Regions from separate parts of the Pseudoalteromonas sp. MMG013 genome, predicted to be linked through region 3. Evidence: predicted binding sites of a transcription regulator. Region 3 holds the regulator's gene; each other region holds the start of a gene.
What was found. Region 3 encodes ArgR, which controls arginine synthesis, uptake and breakdown. Its sites were predicted from a motif close to ANTGAATANNTATTCANT; they were not measured.
Positions count from the first base shown of each region.

Region 1: the regulator ArgR is predicted to act here: its motif matches at 3,707-3,724, upstream of J8L98_RS05300 (OadG family transporter subunit).
Region 2: the regulator ArgR is predicted to act here: its motif matches at 4,459-4,476, upstream of argC (N-acetyl-gamma-glutamyl-phosphate reductase).

Region 1 covers NZ_JAGJEE010000004.1:56,273-64,122, forward strand. Annotated here, with positions in the region: gene J8L98_RS05285 (hypothetical protein) at 200-379, opposite strand; gene J8L98_RS05290 (sodium ion-translocating decarboxylase subunit beta) at 487-1,617, opposite strand; gene oadA (sodium-extruding oxaloacetate decarboxylase subunit alpha) at 1,626-3,404, opposite strand; gene J8L98_RS05300 (OadG family transporter subunit) at 3,417-3,653, opposite strand; gene J8L98_RS05305 (YcxB family protein) at 4,071-4,535, shown strand; gene csrA (carbon storage regulator CsrA) at 4,577-4,768, opposite strand; gene J8L98_RS05315 (aspartate kinase) at 4,859-6,079, opposite strand; gene alaS (alanine--tRNA ligase) at 6,083-7,850, opposite strand, start outside.
Region 2 covers NZ_JAGJEE010000010.1:91,412-99,261, reverse strand. Annotated here, with positions in the region: gene argH (argininosuccinate lyase) at 1-381, opposite strand, end outside; gene J8L98_RS11535 (argininosuccinate synthase) at 416-1,624, opposite strand; gene J8L98_RS11530 (ornithine carbamoyltransferase) at 1,633-2,553, opposite strand; gene argB (acetylglutamate kinase) at 2,565-3,338, opposite strand; gene argC (N-acetyl-gamma-glutamyl-phosphate reductase) at 3,335-4,351, opposite strand; gene argE (acetylornithine deacetylase) at 4,533-5,681, shown strand; gene J8L98_RS11510 (zinc-dependent metalloprotease) at 5,734-7,850, opposite strand, start outside.
Region 3 covers NZ_JAGJEE010000018.1:84,940-92,789, reverse strand. Annotated here, with positions in the region: gene J8L98_RS16165 (iron ABC transporter permease) at 1-723, shown strand, start outside; gene J8L98_RS16160 (ABC transporter ATP-binding protein) at 723-1,769, shown strand; gene J8L98_RS16155 (Dyp-type peroxidase) at 1,784-2,701, shown strand; gene argR (transcriptional regulator ArgR) at 2,715-3,182, opposite strand; gene mdh (malate dehydrogenase) at 3,666-4,598, shown strand; gene J8L98_RS16140 (VWA domain-containing protein) at 4,670-5,857, opposite strand; gene J8L98_RS16135 (MoxR family ATPase) at 5,861-6,697, opposite strand; gene J8L98_RS16130 (DUF1653 domain-containing protein) at 6,779-7,000, opposite strand; gene J8L98_RS16125 (DUF2947 domain-containing protein) at 7,062-7,541, shown strand; gene J8L98_RS16120 (hypothetical protein) at 7,591-7,850, shown strand, end outside.

The DNA of each region.
Region 1 (7,850 bases), on a different contig from region 3:
CGCTACCCAAGATAAACAAAAGGCGCTTAACCGCGCCTTTTCGTTCAAACCAAATTAACCCAACATATTGCAATAGCTGAATGGCTTAGAAATTCGACTAAATTTTGGTATATGCTCTGTCTATATACGCAAGTATTAATACCGGAACACGTGATTTAATGCGTTATATTTTATTAAAATTGTACATGCACACATTCAGTTATTCATACCAAAGCATATAGAGTAGCTTTATCACCAGCGACACCATAACAAGCGGGAATATATATTTGCTATAACGCTGCATTTTATCTAAGCCCATCTTCTGTTGGTACCTCTCCAACAATGGCACCAATACCAACAAAGCAACAAATAAACCACCTAAGATAACGAATATGTTCATGGTAATGCTCACAAAAATATAATGAGCCAGTTATATCATAAATAGCAGGTACAAAAAAAGCGCAGCCTGAACTGCGCAGTCGGTTGGAGTCTTATTGTTTGTTTCGCTTAGCCTACTAAGGCAAGTAAAATACCTGCGGCAACAGCGCTGCCCAATACACCCGCTACATTTGGGCCCATTGCGTGCATTAATAAAAAGTTATGTGGATTACTTTCAAGACCTACCTTATTAACGACTCTAGCAGCCATCGGGACCGCCGATACTCCAGCAGCGCCAACCAGTGGGTTTATCGGGTTGCTCGACAAACGATTCATTATTTTTGCCATATAAACACCCGATGCGGTACCAATAGAGAAAGCAAGTGCCCCCAGTAACAAAATACCTAAGGTCTCTACAGTCAAAAAGTGCTCTGCGGCAAGCTTTGAACCAACAGCCAAACCTAAGAATATGGTTGTTATGTTAATTAACTCATTTTGCGCTGTGTTACTCAATCTATCAACCACACCACACTCTCGCATTAAGTTTCCTAAACAAAACATACCAACAAGCGGTGTTGCCGACGGCAGAAATAAAATAGTGAGACTAAGTACCATTAATGGAAATAGTATTTTTTCTTTTTTCGACACAACTCTTAATTGTGGCATTGCAATAGAGCGCTCTTGCGGTGTAGTTAACAGACGCATAATCGGAGGCTGAATGATTGGTACCAATGCCATGTAAGAATAAGCAGCGACTGCAATGGCGCCTAGCAGTTCAGGGGCGAGTTTAGATGCTAAGAAAATAGCCGTTGGGCCATCAGCTCCCCCTATAATCGCAATCGCCGACGCATCCTTTAATGTAAATTCGAAACCGGGCACGTAATTTAGCGCAATCGCACCGAATAATGTCGCAAAAATACCAAACTGCGCAGCCGCGCCAAGCAACAGCATGCGCGGATTAGCAATCAACGCACTAAAATCAGTCATTGCGCCAACGCCCATAAATATCAGCAATGGAAACACGCCACTGTCGATACCAATATAATAAACGTAATATAATAAGCCCCCTGGTTCAGCAAGCCCAGCGACAGGGATGTTTGTTAAAATAGCACCAAAACCAATCGGTACTAATAGTAATGGCTCAAACCCTTTGGCTATTGCCAAATAGAGTAAACCGCACCCTACGGCCATCATTATCAGTGCTGGAATCGTAAAATTGGCAATGCCTGTGGCTTGCCATAAATTTAATAACCCGTCCATACCAACTCCTAAGCCAACGCTATCATGGCATCGCCAGTCGAGACCGAGTCACCTTCTGATACCAACACTTCAGAGATGGTCCCACTTGAAGTCGCTCTGACTTCCGTTTCCATTTTCATGGCTTCCATAATCAAGACAACATCACCTTGCTCGACTCGCTCCCCTGGACGCACTTTCAATTTGAAAATATTACCAGCCAATGGTGCATTTAACGTCTCTGAAGAGCTCACCGATGCGGACTGTGGGATCAGCTCACTGTCTTTCACCTTAACTTCTTTTAGCTCTCCGCCGGCCGCAACCACAACGTCATATACTTTGCCATCAACTTGCACACTATATCGCTCTGGACTCGCTTTGCTTGGCGTTGGCTTATTCTGTACTTTTGATTGACTTGACTCTACTAAGGTCGGCTTTGGTTCAAACACATCTGGGTTGTGCCTGTTTTTCAAGAACTTTAGGCCAACTTGAGGGAATAGCGCATAGGTTAATACGTCATCAATTTGTTCCGACGCAAGCTCAATCGCCTCATCTTTCGCTTTATCAAGTAATTCAGTATGTAAACTTGCTAGTTCAGGTTTGATAAGATCTGCAGGTCGGCATTGAATTTCTTCAGCACCATCGAGTACTTTCAACTGCAGTGCTTTATCAACTGGTGCAGGTGTTGAGCCATATTCACCTTTTAATACGCCCGCAGTTTCTTTCGTGATGGTTTTATAACGCTCACCCGTCAACACGTTGAGTACCGCTTGCGTCCCCACTATTTGCGACGTTGGTGTTACCAGAGGTAAATAGCCTAAATCTTTCCTAACGTTAGGAATTTCCTTAAGTACATCATCCAACTTATCTGCTGCACCTTGTTCTTTGAGCTGGTTTTCCATGTTAGTTAACATACCACCAGGTACTTGTGCCAATAGGATCCGACCATCAACGCCTTTTAAACTCCCTTCAAATGCAGCATACTTTTTGCGAATTTCACGAAAGTAACTTGCAATTTCTTCAAGTTCAGCCAAGTTTAACCCTGTATCTCGTGCCGTACCTTCCGTAATAGCTGCAATCGTCTCAGTTGCACTGTGTCCATATGTCATACTCATCGAAGAGATCGCGGTATCTAACATATCAATACCCGCATCAATGGCCTTTTGATAAGTTGCAGTGCTTAACCCCGTGGTCGCATGGCACTGCATGGCAATTGGTACTGATACCGTACTTTTCAAACCAAGTATTAATTGTTCTGCATCATATGGCTTAAGTAACCCAGCCATATCTTTAATACATATTGAGTGACATCCCATAGCTTCGAGCTGTTTTGCTTGCTCTAGCCACATGTCTAAGGTGTGTACCGGACTTACCGTATAAGAGATTGTCCCCTGGGCATGTGCACCCACTTTAATTGCGGCTTTAATAGCCGTTTCTAAGTTACGAACATCATTCATTGCATCAAAAATACGAAAAACATCAACGCCATTTTTATGCGCTCGCTCAACAAATTTTTCAACAACATCATCGGCATAATGCCGATAGCCCAGTAAATTTTGACCTCGCAATAACATCTGTTGTTTTGTATTGGGCATCGCTTCTTTTAATGCACGAATACGCTCCCATGGATCTTCTCCCAAATAACGAATACATGAATCAAAAGTGGCTCCTCCCCACGACTCAACCGACCAATAACCTGCTTTATCTAGTTTTTCGGCGATAGGCAGCATATCTTCTAAGCGCATACGTGTTGCCAGCAAAGATTGATGTGCATCTCGTAAAACGAGCTCTGTTAGCTTTAATTGTGACATGAAAGACCCCTATTATTGTTTTGTTCGGTATTGCGAGATTGCGGCACTTATTGCGGCAATATGAGCACTGGGCACCCCGTTTGATAACTGACGGTGTTTAGTCGGAACGATTGGAACTTCTGTGTCAGACTTGGCCAGTTTAGACAAATTCGTCACGGCCAAAATTAGAATAGATAAAAACACAAAGACTCCAATCATGCCTGTTAGCATCAAGCTGGCAGCCTCTATTAACAATGCGCCTATATCCATAACTCTCCCCTTTAGTCTTTCGACAAATACAACCTGCGTTAATAATCGTTTTTTATAAATATTTATTCACCCATCATACCAAAACCTTCTCACAAGTAAATAACATTGTAAATTGGTAATACCAAATTGTGATTACCAATAAATATCAATGAGTTAAAAGAAAAACAAGTAAACTCTTAGCTCTAAAACAGCATAAACATGAAAAATATTCAAAATAAAAGGGGGGAATATCGAAGTTATAACATCTAAATCACCTTACAACTGTCACTATAAGAGCAAAAATAAATTGGTAATACCAAAAACGCAATTTATTAAAGTGCATGAATAGCAGCTCTATTCTTCTAATAGGCGTATCTAGCAAGGTTGGTGCGTGGTTCTTAGCAATACGGTACAATGTGCTAAGCATTAGGAGCGTATATGTACACAGAAAGATTCGTATTAGATAAGCCGTATTTCCAAGAATGTTTTGATGAATCAATTCAGCTTGGCGATCATAATAAGCCCAAGTATTTTTTACTCGGGTTGCTCATCACTTTGGGACTATTTAGTATTTACGGGCTAGAAAAACACTATGTAGGAAATTTTCTCATTTTACTCGCTGTCGTAGAGTGCTTGGCATTTTACTACCGTCGACCGTGGTGGGTCGCACGTCAAATGTTGAGCCGAGCAAGTGGTAGCACAGTTGAACTGAATATTGACGAGACGCAAATTGAGGCCAAAAACCCGTATAAGCATTATCGGTTAACATGGCAAAGCGTTGACTCTATTATTGAAACAAATAAAGGATTGGTGTTAAAAAGCAATCAGCGAATGCAATACCTATCTAATCACTCTATCAGCGAAGATACACGCGCATTTATTTTATCTCAAGCAAAAAAATAGCCACATATAAGTGGCTATTTTCACAAATTCTTATGTGCTGATCAGATATTGCCAGTCGTTGGATTAGACTTTTCAGCCTGAATACGCATGTAGATTTCTTCACGGTGAACTGAAACATCTTTAGGTGCATTTACACCAATACGCACTTGGTTACCCTTCACACCAAGTACAGTTACAGTAACTTCATCACCAATCATCAGCGTTTCACCTACTCGACGAGTTAGTATTAGCATTCTCTTGCTCCTGTTATTCCAAAAATTAAAAGATTCCGCGTCTTTTTCATTTTAATGAAAAGTTACAGTAAAAGTAAGCAAAAATCGTCCTTACTCAGTACTTTCCGAGAAAAATGTAGCGTGTAACGTCCTTACAGCTAATTCTAGATATTTTTCTTCCACTAATACTGAGACTTTAATCTCAGAACTAGAAACTAATAGTGTTTTTATACCTTCTTGAGTTAAAGCACTAAAAAATTGATTGGTCACTTCGCAATTTGATTTTATGCCCACCCCTACCGCAGAAACCTTAGCAACATTCGCGTTACTTTCAACGCTATGTGCTCGTATGCACCTTAAGTTTGACTGCAATATCTCAATCACCTGTAAGTGATCATTACTCTGCACTGTAAAAGCATAGTCTATTTTTCCACTATGTTGATGAGTTTGCGCGATCATATCTATTTCAATCTGCTGTTCAGCACACAATGCTTTGATCTCACCAAGACAGCTAAAACTTTGCTCGCATCCTAGCACCTTTATTTCCACTTCATTACGCGAAGCGGCAATGCCCGCTATACGACTATGCCCTATCGACTCTTCTTCATACGTAATGAGAGTACCAGTGTCAGGAGAAAAGCTAGATAGTACCCTCAGTGGCACTTTATACCTTCCAGCTGCTTCAACCGATCGAAGATGCAGAACCTTTGCACCTAAACTTGCTAAAGCAAGCATTTCAGCACATGTAATATGCGTTAAACGCTTTGCCTTAGACTCAATACGCGGATCAGTTGTATATACGCCATCAACATCCGTAAAGATCTGACACTCATCAGCTTTTAATACCGCAGCGAGTTCAACCGCAGTCGTATCCGTTCCACCACGACCTAAAGTCGTAATATTACCTTCATAATCTCGACCTTGAAAACCCGTAATAATTGCGATGCGGTTATGTTCAAGCTCTTGCTGTAAACGTGCTGTTTGGATATGTTCGATACGAGCTTTACCAAAGTGGTTGGTAGTTCGGATCCCGACTTGATCAGCCAGTAGACTTATTGCAGAGTGGCCCCGTTTAATAATCGCCATAGCAAGCAACGCAACACTGACCTGCTCCCCTGTGGTCATTAGCACATCGAGTTCACGACTATTCGGGCGCGCATCGAGCTGTGTTGCCATCTCAATTAAACGGTTTGTTTCTCCTGACATGGCTGACAAAACAACAACAACTTGATGGCCTTGCTGAGTGGTTTTAACGACTAAATCGGCGACAGCTTCGATACGCTCTAGCGAACCAACCGAAGTGCCACCAAACTTTTGTACAAATAATGCCACCTGTTACTGCGTTTTCTCAGTAACCCAAGCATTAACACTTGCCAACGCAGCCTCAAGATTTTGCGGCTCTGAGCCTCCTGCCTGAGCCATATCTGGACGACCACCACCTTTTCCGCCAACCTGTGCTGCCATATGATTAACGAGCTCACCCGCTTTCACCTGAGCAATAAGGTCTTTGGTTACGCCAGCAATCAGACTCACTTTGTCGCCATTTGCTACACCCAGTGCGATCACACCTGAGCCCATCTTATTCTTTAAATCATCCACCATACCACGCAGTGCTTTTGACTCGGTACCGGCGACATTGGCAACCAATAGTTTAATTCCGTTAACGTCAACTGCAGAATCAAGTAATGATGCTCCCGCAGCACTTGCTAATTTATCATTAAGCTGGGATACCTGTTTTTCTAGACCTTTGGCTTTTTCTAGTAAGGCACTCACTTTCTCAAGCACATTCAGACTATCACCTTTTACTAACGCTGCTATGTCTGCTAACTGCTGTTCTTGTTGTGCAACATAAGCAATAGCATCTTCACCCGTTACGGCTTCAATACGACGAACACCTGCTGCAATACCTCCTTCAGAGACAATCTTAAACAGGCCTATATCACCTGCACGCTGAACATGTGTTCCGCCACACAGTTCAATAGAATATTCCCCAATAGAGACAACGCGCACTTCGTCATCATACTTTTCGCCGAACAAGGCCATAGCCCCTTTTTCTTTAGCCTCGTCGATGTCCATTAGCTGCGTATCAAGCGTAAAGTTACGACGTATTTCAGCATTAACAGCGTCTTCTAGCTCACGCAACTGCGCCTTAGTTACCCCTTCAAAATGGGAGAAATCAAAACGTAATTTATCAGGCATCACGAGTGAGCCTTTTTGAGCAACATGATCGCCCAATAGCTGACGAAGCGCTTCATGTAGAATGTGCGTACCTGTGTGATTTTTCTTAATTCTATCACGGCGCTCGCTGTCAATTTTCGCATCAGCTTTATCATTAATGCCAATACGGCCCTGTACTTTTCCATGATGGGCAAATGCATTACCCAATTTGCGCGTATCAACGACCGAAAACTCACCGCCAGACACAGTCAGGGTGCCTGAATCACCAACCTGACCACCTGATTCAGCATAGAAAGGCGTTCTATCTAATACGACAATCCCCTCTTGTCCATCTTCAAGTACATTAACCGCGTGTCCTTCGAAAAATAGCTCAATAACTGTGCCCGTATAATGCTCTGCGTCGTAACCTTTAAAATCCGTTGATTTCTCTGATTTAAGTTGTTCGTTATAATCAGCGCCAAACTTACCTGCTTGCTGCGCTTTTTTACGTTGCACATCCATGCACTCTTGAAAGCCATGCTCATCAATCGTCATGAAGCGCTCTCGAGCAACATCAGCAGTTAAATCAGCAGGGAAACCATAAGTATCATAAAGTTTAAATACCAATTCACCAGGGATCACATCTCCTTTAATATCGGCCAAGCTTTCTTCCAATATAGCCAAACCTCTGTCGAGCGTTTTACCAAACTGTTCTTCTTCTATTCGTAATACTTTCTCAATAATTGCTTGTTGTTTTGCCAGTTCAGGATATGCTTCACCCATCTGCTCGACCAATGCAGCCACAAGTTTAAAGAAAAAAGCACCCGAAGCGCCTAACTTATTACCATGGCGCACAGCACGACGGATGATACGGCGCAGTACGTAACCTCGGCCTTCATTAGATGGCATAACCCCGTCAGAGACCAAAAATGCGCATGAACGAATA
Region 2 (7,850 bases), on a different contig from region 3:
TTGCTCCGCGCTTTGACGACTCCACAACCTGAAGTCTGTTGCAACTTGATCATTTCGACTGCGCCCAGTATGAAGCTTCTTCGCCAAGTCACCCACTTTGCCGATAAGCTTAGCCTCAACGTAAGAATGAATATCTTCAAACCCTGATGTGGCAACCGCCGTCGGGTTTTCCTCAACCTCAGATTGTAGCTGCTGTAACGCGTTGACCAACTCTTGATGCTCATTACCAGTTAAAACATCAACTTGCTGTAATGCGCCTGCCCATGCAATTGAACCAATTATGTCCTGCTCTGCCATTTGATAATCAAATGGCAATGAGTCATTAAATTGCTTAAATGCAGCGTCAGGGCCTGATGAAAACCGGCCACCCCATAATGCCATGTCTATTCTCCAAACTCAGTACAATTAAATCTGACTATTTTGCTTTACTATTCAATGTTGCTATTCTGCTTGATAATGAAAACAAGCGAATAAAACCTTCAGCATGAGACTGGTCATACACATCGTCATCCCCAAATGTTGCAAAATCTTCACTATATAAGCTATTCACCGACTGCTTTTGTACCGCATGAACTTGACCTTTATACAGCTTAAGCACAACTTCGCCCGTCGCCAAGTCTGATAACGCTTCTGCGCCAGCTAAAATGGACGCTTTTAATGGTGTAAACCAACGACCGTCATAGACCAAATGCGCAAACTCATTGCCCAATGTTTCTTTCCATTTTCGACTAGATTTATCGAGTACCAGTTCATCTACCGCTTGTAATGCAGCCATCATGACTGTGCCACCCGGTGTTTCATAGCACCCTCGTGATTTCATACCAACTAAGCGATTCTCAACAATATCTATTCGGCCTACGCCATGTGGTGCAGCCAAGTTATTTAATTGAACTAAGCAATTATACGGGCTATAACGCTCACCGTTTACGGCAACCACTTGCCCTTTCTGTACAGAGACCGATATGTACTCAGGCTTATCAGGGGCCTCTTCAGGAGAGTTAGTCATGGTCCAAACTTGTTCACTCGGTTGATTCCACGGGTCTTCAAGTTCACCACCTTCATGTGAAATATGCCATGCATTTGCATCTCGACTGTAAATTTTTGTCGCAGATGCGGCACATGGAATATCACGCTGCGCTAAGTAGTCCAATAAAGATTCACGACTGGTCAAATCCCACTCTCGCCAAGGTGCAATTACATCAAGATCTGGTGCTAAAGCCGCAAAGCATGCTTCAAAACGTACTTGATCATTACCTTTGCCAGTACAACCATGGGATAACGCATCTGCGCCAACTTTACGTGCTACTTCAACCTGAGCTTTTGCAATAATAGGTCGAGCCATAGAGGTACCTAACAAGTAAGTACCTTCATAAATGGCACCTGTTTTTAAGGTCGGGTAAATATACTCACTGACCATTTCTTCCTTTAGGTCAACAATGTGACATTCAGACGCACCTGATGCTATGGCTTTCTCTTCAACACCCGTTAACTCATCAGCGCCCTGCCCTACATCAGCCACAAATGCGACAACTTCACAGTCGTACGTTTCTTTTAACCAAGGTACAATTGCCGATGTATCTAGACCACCTGAATATGCCAATACCACTTTCTTAAATTTACTCATGATCTTCCTTACAGATAATTTGGGTTTAACAACGAGACCAATAATGCATTTTGCGCATGCATCCGGTTTTCAGCTTGTTGAATGATTTTTGAATGGGTGCCATCCATCACTTGTGACGTAATTTCATACTCTCGATGCGCGGGTTGGCAATGCAATACACAGCTGGCACCGGTTTGATCTAATAAAGTTTGATTAACTTGATAAGGCATAAATGTCTGTTTTACATGTTCAAGTGGTGTATTGTCGCCCATCGACACCCACGTATCTGCATACAGAACATTTGAACCAGCGGCTGCTTCGACTCTGTCGCTAATCAAAACAGACGCACCATTAACTGCCGCGATTTGTTCTGCTTGTTTTACTATCTGCGCATCGGGAGAATGCCCTTTGGGGCACACCACAACGAAATCTGTTCCAAGAGTGGCCGCCAGCAACATCAACGAATGTGTTACATTATTGCCAGCTCCTATAAATGCCAACTTAAGTTTACTGACATCTCCATAAACTTCTTGCAAGGTTAAAAAGTCTGCTAGTGCCTGACATGGGTGATACAAGTCACATAAACTATTTACAATGGGAATGCTCGAATTTTCTGACAACGTAGTCAGTGTGCTGTGATGATTCACTCGCGCGACCAAACAATCAGCCCAAGTGGCAATATTCAACGCAAAATCACGCACAGACTCTCGACTGCCCATCGCGCCATTTTGTTGATCTAAATAAACAGCATGTCCTCCGAGTTTATTAATGCCAATATCAAAAGATAATCGCGTTCTTAAACTTGGCTTCTCAAATAGTGTTACGACTGATTTTCCGGCCAGTGCCTGACTATATTCTTGAGGTTGTTGCTTAATATTTAGCGCTAAATTAAGTAATTGTAAGGCTTGGTTTTTATTTAATTCCAAACCTGTTAAAAAATGTGTCATCATCGTATTTATTCCTAAGGTGTAACTTGTGTTCCAGCATGTTTTCCGCCAACCAGAAACGAGAGGTTTTCTGGCTTTTGCCAACTTGAAATGTACACTCCTCGTCGTAAATATTGGGCTGCGCGAAGGCTGGTCTTTACTTTGACCTCCATTCCACCCACGATGACTCCTGTTTCAATAAGCATGTTAATCCCCTCAGCATTCAGATGCCGAATAGGCTGCTTATTTTTATCTAATACGGCTTCTACATCAGTCATAAAAACGAGTTCAGCACCGAGTGCACTTGCGATAGCTTCCGCAGCTTCGTCTGCATTCACATTATATAACTGCCCATCAGGACCAATACCTATTGAACTTACAACCGGTAAACGGCCCATTGCCAACAACTCTGGGAGCACACCGGTTTTCCCAACTTGGCACTGGCCAACTTGGGCTAAGGCTTTTAACTTTTGCGTGACTGTTATGCCTGCTTCATACAAACTACAACCGAAAGGTTGCAAATTTGCGACAATAGCTTGTGCCATGAGCTGCTTATTTGCGCACCCAGACAACGCACCAATAATATATGGCATTTGCTCTTTTGGACTGATCCGTAACCCTTGATGCTTTGCCGTTGCAAATCCAGCATCACTTAACCACCTATCAACTAATGCCCCCCCTCCATGGACCAATATGAATTGGTTGCTTGGGTGACATGTTGCAATTTTAGCCATTTCTTTAAACAACTCTGTCGCTGCATCATCTTGATTTAAAACTGCACCACCCACTTTAATTACCCAGGTCTTCATACGTTATTTTCCTTTAAACCGAAGTAACTAGGCTGTTCATTGACAATATTCATGCACTGAATTGCTTGTCCCGCAGCCCCCTTTAGTAAGTTATCGATGGCAACCACCACGATAAGCTGCTCACCTTGTTGCTGCCACCCAATGTCTACGTAAGGCTGTTTAACTACCCCTTTAATTGAAGGCAAAACACTGCCTTTTAAGCGAATTAAAGGCTCATCAGCAAGCACTTGATACGCTTGTTCAACATGCGCGGCACTCGTATTAGGCTTTAACTTGATGTAAATAGTTTCTAAAATGCCTCGCGCAAAGCTGCCCAAATGTGGCGTAAATAAAACAGGGTGTTCAAGGTATTGAGATATTTCAGGGGTATGGCGGTGATTAAACAACCCATATGGCGCAAGTGACACCTCACAAAAATGCGTCGCCATATTGGCTTTTCTACCCGCCCCAGTAACACCCGACACCGCATTGATAATGACAGGCTCATCCGAAAGTAAGTTGGCATCTTTCAAGGGCTTCAGTGCATTAAGAGCTGCAGTAGGGTAACACCCAGCTACCGCGATCAATTGTGCCTTTTTAATCTCCGCTGCATACCACTCAGCTAAACCATATTGCGCTTTTTCCAGCCAATCAGGGGATGGGTGCTCAAATCCATAATAGTTATCATAATCATCACGGTTTGCTAACCGGTAACCACCAGACAAGTCAAACACCTTTTTTCCTAGCGCTAAAAACTTGGGTGCTAACTCAACGCTCACTTTATGATCTGTGCACAAACACACATAATCAGCTTGATCAGAAATAACGTTCAATGCCTGCTCAGTTAGCGGTAATAAAAAAGTGTCGAGCAAACCTGTATGTTCTGGATACAACTCACTCAATAACTTGTTTTTATCCAAGCTTTGCTCTGACACATAACAACCCTTCAGGGAGAAGTGGGGGTGTTTGGCTATTAAACTGGCAAGCTCTGCGCCGCTATATCCACTGGCGCCAATAATCACTACATTCTTCATCTTTTGTACTTTCTCTTAATATCAATTGCGTTTTTACATCGTTATAGAATTAAATAGTGAATATTTATCGTCGCATGCTAGCCCTTAAAATATATTTATGCTGAAAAAGTGAATTGATATTCATCTTAAACAGCTTTACATTGTTATGCAATTACTTTGAATAAATATTTTGGAAAATATTATGCAAAACCCAGATTTTTTATCTATGTACCAACAATTGATCGCCAGCCCTTCCATTAGTGCTCTCGATGAATCTCTAAACATGAGTAATCTAAGCACCATTAATTTGCTGGCCAGCTGGTGTGAAAACTTAGGCTTTAATATTGAAATAACTGAGCTGACAAGTGCCCCAGGGAAATACAATTTACTTGCAAAGCGCGGTGAAGGTGATGGTGGTTTAATGCTTGCTGGTCATACGGATACGGTCCCATTTGATGATAGCCGCTGGAGCCAAGACCCTTTTAATTTAACGATCAAAGACAATAAGTTATATGGTCTTGGTACAATTGATATGAAAGGCTTTTTTTCCTTTGTATTAGAGGCTATTAGTCAGCTAGATACAGCAAAACAAACTGCCCCGATTTTAATTTTGGCCACCGCAGACGAAGAAACAACCATGGCTGGCGCACAAGAAATAGCAAAACATCCAACCCTAAAACCTGAGCGCTGTATTATTGGAGAACCGACCGATATGACACCCGTTTTTATGCATAAAGGCCATATGACTTCAGCGATTAGAATAATTGGTCGTTCAGGGCATAGCTCAGATCCTGAGCGAGGGCTCAATGCGATTGAAATAATGCACACCGTCATTGCAAAGCTATTACAGTTAAAAGAAAAGATAAAGAATAAATATTCAATTGAGGATTTTGCAATCCCCTACCCAACACTCAATCTAGGGCATATTCACGGCGGAGATAATGCAAACCGGATTTGTGGCTGTTGTGAATTACATATTGATATACGCCCGCTCCCAGGGCTTAGTATCCAAGAGTTACAACTGCTGTTACTTAATTCTATAAAATCCATCAATGATGAGTACCCCAATAGCGTCTCGGTGATTGATATGCATGAGCCAATTCCGGCTTTTAATGGTGTAAAAGATAGTGCGTTAGTTAGCCTTGCTGAAAAAATATCAGGGGAAAAAGCGGTTGCGGTAAATTATTGCACGGAGGCCCCCTTTATTCAGCAATTGGGATGCGAGACGATTGTGCTGGGGCCAGGTTCGATTAAACAAGCTCATCAACCCGACGAGTACCTTGCCATGGAAAAAATAACGCCTTCACAACAGATAATCACGCAGTTGATCAAAAGCTGCTGCTTTGAATAATGTGATATGACAAAAAAGCGCCGAATGACGCTTTTTTAGTCGTTATTTAATACTAAATCGGTGAACCTGGTGGGGTTTTGATGGCTTTAAAGCTACCTAACCATTTACCTGAAATTAAAAAGTGCTGTACTTGCTCTGACAAATAATGCTTAAACGCACTATCGCCTTTACTAACATCATTAAACAATCCGCTCTGCGTATAATCAGCCACTAGCTGCGCTAGATAAAAACGCAGCTGTGCCTGAACCTCTGGGTCTACTTTATCACTCAAGCTTAATTCAGCCAATTTCTTAGCCGTTAAATACTGCACACGCTGTGCTAGTTTCTCGCCCATTGCGGTGTCTGAACGGTGGCCAAATACATATCCATATGTCTGACTCAGTAGGTCATCTAAGCTAAACGCTGCTGATGTTCTTGCTCCTTGCTGCGCAACACGATTTAACCTCTGAGTATTGAATAACAAATTAAGTGTATGGTTCACTGATACTTCAGGTAATGCCATAGCATCAAATGTTAAACCAGTACGTCCATAAACACTTTCCCGTGTTTTAGACTCCCCATAAGCTTTGGGGGGTAACAACGCCAAAATTGATTCTGGTATTTGCAGTGTCTTTACATCAAGGGTTGCCAACATCGCCTTTAGTGCCTGTTGTTGCTGTGCTTTTGCAACAACTTGTGCCCCTTTTATGGGATGTTCACCACGTATTTCGTAATCATAATCAACGCCGCCAATCAATTTAACCGCTGACTCAACTTGAAAACGATGAAATAAATATAATGGCACTAACTTTTCTTCCAATTGTGATAGCGCTTCACCCGTTTGCAAATTATTAATCCCAAACGTGCTCAAAGCTTGGCTACGCACATCTAACACCCTTAATAACTCTAAAGATGGATCATTACCATTATCCCAAAGATGCGCTGTCGGGTGAGCACCGCCTTTCGCTCGCGCATCTCTATCAGAAATAAACTCCAATCCTTGGGTGCGATTTTCAGCCAAAATAGCTTTCAACCCTTGTGCTTCATTAGTCGCTGTGAAGTCACTGTACCCATACTTTATAACTTGCTTATCCCATGCTCCCATGCCTTTTGCATAGCCCTGAGTAATATCCAACTTACCTTCGTTATTAAAGCTCACTAACGGATGTGGATAGTCCATTACTGACGCCCTATCTTTAATCGATGCCGAAAAGTTATGTGCAATACCTAAAGTATGCCCTATTTCGTGTGCACTTAGCTGACGAATACGGTCAAGTGCCATGGCATGTAAACGCTCAGTTACTTCATCGCCCTTAACAAAAGGTGCAGCTAATGCTTGAGCAATTAAAATATCCTGTCGAACACGCAAAGAACCCAGCGTAACGTGTCCTTTAATAATTTCACCGGTTCTCGGGTCTATGACTGACGCTCCGTAAGACCAGCCTCGTGTTGCTCTATGCACCCATTGAATAACGTTATAACGAATATCCATAGGATCGGCATTTTCTGGTAATATCTCTACTCGAAATGCATTTTTGTATCCTGCGGCAATAAACGCATCATTCCACCATGTTGCGCCATCTAATAATGCCGTTTTCACAGGCTCTGGCACACCTGGATCAAGGTAGTAAATAATAGGTTTTATTGGCTCACTCACCGCAGCCATAGGATCTTTTTTTGCTAAACGATGACGCGGAATATATCGTACATACATCGACTCCCCCAGTGGAGCAGAGTAATCTTTATGCTCAATACTCCAATACCCTGACTGCGGATGAAATTGACGAGGTGTGTAATTGCTATCAGGCAACTTTACCAAAGAATGGTGCTGATGGACCGTGATAGCATATGGGTCTGCACTGACTTGACGTACAAATTCACCCGGTTTATTGCCTTTAAATGTCAATAAAGCTTCTAATTCGGTATTATCAACAAATGCTTTTGAACGTGGCATAAATACGGCACTTCGTCCGCTATCTAAACTGAAATTCCCTTGCTTACGTGCTGCAAGGGTGCGACTTACGCCGTGTACATCACTTAAAAGATAAGGGGTATAGTCAACCAATACACTGTCATCATCCTCAGCAACCACTTTAAAGCCATGGAGTATGCTCGATGCAAATGCCTCTTTCACACTTTGTTGTTCTGCTGCATTGTCTGAACTGGCTTGATAATACGAGTTTAAAGCAC
Region 3 (7,850 bases):
GTGTTGCCAGTGGGTATTTTGTGTGGCTATGCAATTGATTACTTTGACGAGGCTTGGAATAGCCAGTTCTTTTTATATGCTTGGCAGAGCTTGAAAGTGTCTTTGTGGGTCAGTGTTATTGCGATATTCTTTAGCGTTCTCGTGGTTTTTTACCAACGTATAGGTAGTGAAAGAACTAAATCCATTCCTGGGCGCTTCGCAAGTACGGGATATGCTCTGCCTGGTACGGTATTGGCGATTGCTGTTTTGCTGCCTTTAACTTTGCTGGATACGGCACTTAATGACTGGTTTTCGCAAACTAGTTTTGAACCTGGTTTATTGTTAAGTGGTAGTATTTTTGCGATGATTTTCGCATATGTCGTGCGATTCTATGCGATTGCACATGGCGCAGTTGAAGCCAGTTATGTGCGGATCAGCCCGTCGCTAGATATGGCCAGCCAAAGCATGGGGAAGGGGTTTTTACAAACCTTAACCTTGATTCACTTTCCGTTATTACGCAGAGGCATTCTCACGGCAGCTTTATTGGTTTTCATTGAATGTATGAAAGAGCTCCCCGCAGCGTTATTGTTACGACCTTTTAATTTTGAAACTCTGGCGACACATGTATTTCAGTATGTGAGTGATGAGCAGTTAGAACTTGCGTCAGTATCAGCCTTGTTTATTGTTTTAGTTGGGCTAATTCCGCTATATTTTGTTAATCGATCTATGGAGCAACACAACTAATGAGTAGTTTGCTATTACAAAATTTGTCGTATCAGTATGACGGTCAATCAGTTATTAAAGCGCTTAATTTAGCCGTCGAACAAAATGAAATAGTCTGCTTGTTAGGGGCTAGTGGTTGTGGGAAAACAACAACTTTGAAAGCCATTGCGGGGCTTATTCAACCGCAGCATGGATCGGTTGTGATTAATGGCCAGTGTATGAGTGATGAGCGCCACTTTGTCGCGCCTCAGCACAGAAATATAGGGATGATGTTCCAAGATTATGCGTTATTTCCTCATTTAACGGTTGCGCAGAATATTGGGTTTGGTCTAAATAAGCTTGATAAACCAGAGCGCTTAAAGCGCGTAGATGAAATGTTGGAGTTAGTACACTTAAATAATTTTAAGTCACGTTATCCTCATGAGCTTTCGGGAGGTCAACAGCAACGTGTTGCGATTGCAAGAGCGTTGGCGTACCGTCCAAACTTATTATTGCTAGATGAGCCGTTTTCCAATATAGATGCGCAGGTTCGATATCAGCTTATTAATGACATTCGAGCGATTATTAAAGATCAGCAAGTCTCAGCTATATTTGTCAGTCATTCAAAAGATGAGGCGTTTGCATTTTCGGATAAGTTAGCGATTATGCATGAAGGTCAAATCGCGCAACTAGGGTGTGCGAAAACTTTGTTTCAACAGCCAAGTAATAAAGTTGTAGCTGAGTTTTTAGGTCAAGGAATTTATTTAAAGGCGACTCGTTATAACGGTGCCGGTGTTAGCACTGATTTTGGTGACGTGAGCTCAATGGTTCCTTTGTTGCAATCTCAGCAGCAAGGGCAAATCTATGTACGACCACAGCACTTAGAGTTGGTTAATGACCCAAATGGGCAAGTGCGAGTTGAACAACAGCGCTTTGTGGGCACTGAATATGTTTATCGGGTACGTTTTGAACAACAACAGTTAGAGGTTCCTGCGCCCACAGACAAAACAATTGATACTAATTTACCTGTCTCTTTTAAAATTAAAGCACATGCGGTAAATTTCTTTTCTGAGCAAGAGCTGAATTAAGTAAGGAAAAAAGCATGGCGCAAGCGCAATCAGGAGTCTGTGCTGAAGCAAACCTCCATGGTTTACATTTGTTTTTTAATGTACTAGATGGGCATGATGAGGCTGTGCGTGCTACATTGGCACATTGTGAACGATTACAAAATGAACTGAGTGATCGTTTTTCGGAGTCGATGGTGAGTAGCTTTGTGGCCATTGGAGCACAATATTGGCCGCATATTTACCCTGAGTATATTCCTCCTGAATTAAAAAGCTTTCCTCATGTAAGCAGTGCTGAACACTTAATGCATAGCCAGCCTTTTGATTTAATGTACGTGATCCGTTCAGATAGAGAAGATGTTAATCACCTTTTTGCACAAAGTGTATTGCACATGCTTGCACCTAGTGTTGAGCTAGTGGCAAATGTTAGAGGCTTTCGGTTTTTAGATGGCCGAGATTTTAACGGCTTTATTTATGGTGGAAATGCACCTCATGGGCGCTTTAAACGTCAAGTAGCTTTAGTCAATAACCCGCAGCATGATGATAATCAAGGAAGTTATGTGCATGTTCAACGAGTGAAGTTTGACATTGACACATGGCAAATACTAACACTTGATGAGCAGGAACAAGTGATGGGCCGAACGCGTTTAGATAACACCCTGATTTCTCCGCAAAAAGAAAATAGTCATGCAACTCTAGCTGAGTTAGTAAACGAAGATGGTTTAGCGACCTTACTTGATCAAAGCATGCCGTTTGGGGATGTATTTGAGCAAGGTAGTTTGTGGGTGAGTTGTTCGGCACATGGCCAAGCGTTTGAAGATGTTCTAATGTCTCGTTTAGGCACTCCAGATAAATACGACCTATGGTTGGATTATAATCAGGCAGATATGGGGGCGGCATTTTTTGCACCATCGGTCCAATTCCTTAGTACGATGGCACAAAATTGTGAAGAGTGATTTTTAGGCCGGCCTAAACGTTGTCAAATAACGTTTTTACTCGCTCAAGCGTTGCATCAATTTCTGAGATTTGGGCTGGGGCTATAAATATGGTGTCATCACCAGCAATTGTGCCGAGTACGCCATCTGCAGTTCCTAACGAATCAAGTAATCGGGCAATAAGTTGTGCGGCGCCGGGGCTAGTTCGAATAATTATCATCATTTCGTTATGGATAATATCAATGACCAATTGGCGCAGTGGGCTTTTAGCTGTCGGCACTCCCATCTCAGCAGGCAAACAATAGACCATTTCTTGTTTTGCATTACGGGTTCGTACCGCACCGAATTTACTGAGCATGCGTGACACCTTGCTCTGACTCACATTGTCAAAGCCTTGGTCTTTTAAAGCGTCAACAATTTCTCCTTGTGAACCAAAGTTTTCTTCTTTGAGTAAAGCTTTAAACGCTTTAACCAGCGCTTCTTGTTTTTCTTGAGGCTGCATAACAATCCATAATTCAAATGGTGATGTTGGGATTCTACACAAAACTACGTTGTGACCCAAATTTTACTGTGCTGATATTCAGGTTCTGTCACACGCGTAAAGCGCCAGTGCTGTTAGCTTTACAACTATAGTCGAAAAAATCATGAAAATAACTCGGATTAATTTGTTTTTACCTGCGCTTTTCATTATCTTTACTGCATTCTTGGGTATGTTTGTCTTTTTTAGCTGAGTTTGCAGTAACTAATATGGGTTTTTTATGCTGTTGAGTACACATGGAACGTAAATTTGTGTATGAAAGTTGATTATAATTCATGTGAAATGGTTACTTTTAATTGTCATGTTAGCGCTTTTGTTGTGTATTCAATGTCACCTAATGGTGATGGGGTTTACGCATTATGTATCTGATTGCTGAGATGGTATTTAAACTTAGATTTTAATTGAGGGACGCACCCTAAATTTACCTTCAATTTATGGAGTATTCACATGAAAGTTGCTGTATTGGGTGCCGCTGGCGGTATTGGTCAAGCTTTATCACTTTTACTTAAAAACGGTTTACCTGCAGGTTCTGAATTATCTTTATACGACGTTGCACCGGTAGTACCAGGTGTTGCTGTTGACCTTTCTCATATCCCAACGGCAGTTAAAGTAGCTGGTTTTGGTGCGGATGACCTAGACGCTGCACTTGCTGGTGCTGATATTGTATTGATCCCAGCTGGCATGCCTCGTAAACCAGGTATGGACCGTGCTGATTTATTCAACGTAAACGCAGGTATTATTAAAACACTTGCTGAAGGTATTGTACGTAGCTGCCCTAAAGCGCTAGTGGGTGTTATCACTAACCCAGTAAATGGTACTGTGCCAATTGTTGCTGAAGTATTCAAAAAAGCGGGTACTTATGAAGCATCTCGCGTATTTGGTGTTACAACATTAGATGTCATTCGTTCGGAAGCATTTATTGCTGAATTGAAAGGTGTTGATGTGTCTGAAGTGAAAGTACCAGTCATTGGTGGCCACTCAGGTACTACCATTTTACCACTTCTTTCACAAGTTGAAGGCGTTTCGTTCACTGATGAAGAAGTTGCTGCTTTAACGCCTCGTATCCAGAATGCAGGTACTGAAGTGGTAAATGCAAAAGCAGGTGGTGGTTCAGCAACACTTTCAATGGGTGCAGCTGCAGCACGTTTCTGCTTCTCATTGGTTAAAGGTCTACAGGGTCAAGATGTTGTAGATTATGCGTACGTTGCTGTTGAAAATGGCGATGCACCATATTTTGCTCACCCAGTACGTTTAGGTAAAAACGGCGTAGAAGAAATTCTTTCTTACGGCGAACTAAGCGCATTTGAGCAAAAAGCAAAAGAAGATATGCTTGCAACACTTAACAAAGACATCCAAGAAGGTGTTGATTTCATGTCTTAATAGACGATGAAATTAAAAAAGCCGCGTACGTCGCGGCTTTTTTGTGTCCAAATTAGACGTTGACCATACCATTAAGTCAGTACTTTTATCGCTTTACTTATACCGTCTAATGTTAATGGGTACATACGGTTGTGCATTAGTTCAGCAATGATATCTATTGACTGGTAGTAGGGCCAGTGCGTTCTGGGTTGTGGGTTTAACCAAGCAACTTTTTCAAAATGCTGAGTGAGGCGTTGAAGCCAGACACTGCCAGCTTCATGGTTCCAATGCTCTACGCTACCACCCGAATATGTGATCTCATAGGGCCCCATAGTGGCATCACCCACAAAAATAAGTCGATAGTCTTTACCGAAGCGGTTGATAAGCTGATATGTGTCAAGCGACTCGCTATCGCGTCTTTGGTTATCTTGCCAAACTTGTTCATAAACACAATTGTGAAAATAAAAAAACTCCAAATGCTTAAATTCACTGTGTGCAGCACCAAATAGCTGTTCGCATAAATGAATGTATTCATCCATTGAACCACCAATATCGAACAGCATAATGACATTAATGGCATTATGTCGTTCAGGGACCATTTTGACATCGAGCATACCGCCTTGTTTTGCCGTTGCAGCTATCGTTTCATTAAGATCCAATTGCTCGCTGGCACCACTTTTTGCAAACTTTCTGAGCTTTTTCAGTGCAAGTTTCATGGTTCGGCTGGTCATTTCAGTGTTAGCGTCTAAATTGCGATATTGACGCTTATCCCACACTTTAACGGCTTGGCGCTGTCGGTTTCCTTCTTGGCCAATTCGGATCCCTTCAGGGTTATAGCCATACGCGCCAAACGGAGATGTGCCACCAGTGCCAACCCATTTATTGCCACCTGCATGGCGTTCTTTTTGCTCGGCTAATCGTTGTTTTAGCGTTTCTAATAACTTATCTAATCCACCGAGCGCATCCAATTGTTGTTTTTCTTCATCGGATAAGTTTTTTTCGAACTCTTTTCGTAACCAGTCATGGGGGAGTTCATTATTAGTCTGTAATTGCGATAATAAGTCGATAGATTCAAGACCTTGAAAGTAATCGGCAAAAGCGCGGTCAAATTTGTCAAACTGGGTTTCATCTTTAACAAAAATAATTTTACTGAGGTCGTAAAATGCATCGATGTCAGCAAACGCTAAACCTTTGTTTAGTGCGTTGATACAGTCAAGCAGTTCTCGAGGACTGACTTTTAAGCCGTAGCGTTTTAATGTAAAGAAAAATTCGATAAGCATCAGTTAACGCTTACTTATAAAGGCCAGCTTCTCAATTAAGCTCACATCTTGTTCATTCTTAAGCAAAGCCCCAAATAATGGCATTAAACCACCTTGATGCTGTTTATCATGTAAGGTTGTACTGTCGATATCTTCAGCCATTAGCAACTTTAGCCAATCTAATAATTCACTGGTACTTGGTTTTTTCTTAAGCCCTGGCACATCCCTGAGTTTAAAAAAGCTTTCTAATGCTTGTTGTACCAAGTTAGCTTTGATATTAGGGTAATGAACATCAATGATTTTTTGCATCTGCTGGGTGGAAGGGAAGTCGATATAGTGAAAGAAACAGCGTCGCAAAAAAGCATCAGGGAGCTCTTTCTCATTATTCGATGTAATAATGACTATCGGGCGGACTTTTGCTTTAACACGTTCACCTGTTTCATAAACATGAAACTCCATTTTATCGAGCTCTAATAGTAAATCGTTGGGAAACTCGATATCAGCTTTGTCAATTTCATCAATGAGCAGCACCGGACGCGAAGGATCCGTGAAGGCTTGCCATAATTTACCTTTTACAATGTAATTATTAATATCATGCACTCGTTGTTCACCGAGTTGACTGTCTCTTAGTCGAGATACGGCATCGTATTCATACAGCCCTTGTTGTGCTTTTGTGGTTGATTTGATATGCCATTGAATGAGGTTGGTATTGAGGCTTTTTGCAAGTTCTTCTGCGAGTAGTGTTTTACCCGTGCCTGGCTCTCCTTTAATTAAAAGCGGCTTTTCTAATATAATTGCAGCATTTACTGCTTGTTTTAATGCACTACTAGCAATGTAATTGTTTGTACCTTGGAAGTTCACTTTGTACCTAACGACTGGTCTGAGGAGAATGAGTTATCTTGCCATAAAAAGGTGACCTGCCGCTAGGGGTTATGAAGTATCTTATTTATCACCAAGGTATTTAAAGCGTGGAGTTTCAACGCCATCACATGTGACGTTTTCAACAAACATCGTGAAAGGACGAACCCAAAAATCGAAATCACCATAGAGGGTTTGATAGACGACCATTTTTTCTTGTGTTTCACTGTGAGTTGCGATGTGAAAGACACGATATTGCTGACCTTTGTAATGCTGATAAATACCGGGTTTTAGTGTTTGCTTCATTGTTCGTTCCGTTTAGTGTGCGGTATACTGCGCGTTAATATTTGCCAGACTGGGCTGTTGTATGAATTATATTGCGCTTGATGAGTTTAGAAAAGCATGGGTTTTTAAACATCAAGATTTACCGATCTCAGAACAAGATCTTGCGGCGATTAAGCCAATGACGAAAGCGCGAGCGGCAGTATTGTGGAGCACCATGATAAGCCGAGATCAAGATCACCCTGATTTTTTTAATCCATCTGAGTGGGTAGGAAAAGAGGATAGCTGGTCTGAAAATGTTGATTGGGAAAAGCCTTGGGAAGCCGGTGAGGAGTCGCTTCCTGACGTAATTACATCGCATTTGGGGTGGGAAGCGAATACCACTGTATATTTTTGTATGTCACGTGAACAAGTTATCGAGACAAATTTTGCAGTTTTTCAGCGTTGTTGGCAAAACTTCATGTTTTTATGTGACGGCAGCTTATTGGTTGGTAAAAAACGAACCGGCGTTGTGCAATTTATGGAAAATGGTGAAGCTCGGCTTGGAGAAAAGCCGAAAGGCTAGCTTGCTTTAATCTGCCATGCTATAACTTTCACAGTGACTGGGAGGTAGCGTGGGCGAACAGTATATAGCAATGTCAAACGAGCAAAGCAGTTTATGGCATGACGAACGTGAGCGATTACAATTTGCTGAGTTAGTTAATGTATTTTATGCACGTGAAATTCCAGCTTTGACAGAAAATGCAACTGCTGAGCAGTTGCCACGGGCTTTATTAAGTTTACCTTACTATGTTGAGCGTGCAGCGCGAGATATAGTGCAAGGAAGTGTGCCCTTGCAATTAGACAGTCAAAATGGCACTTGGTTAAGTCCGCA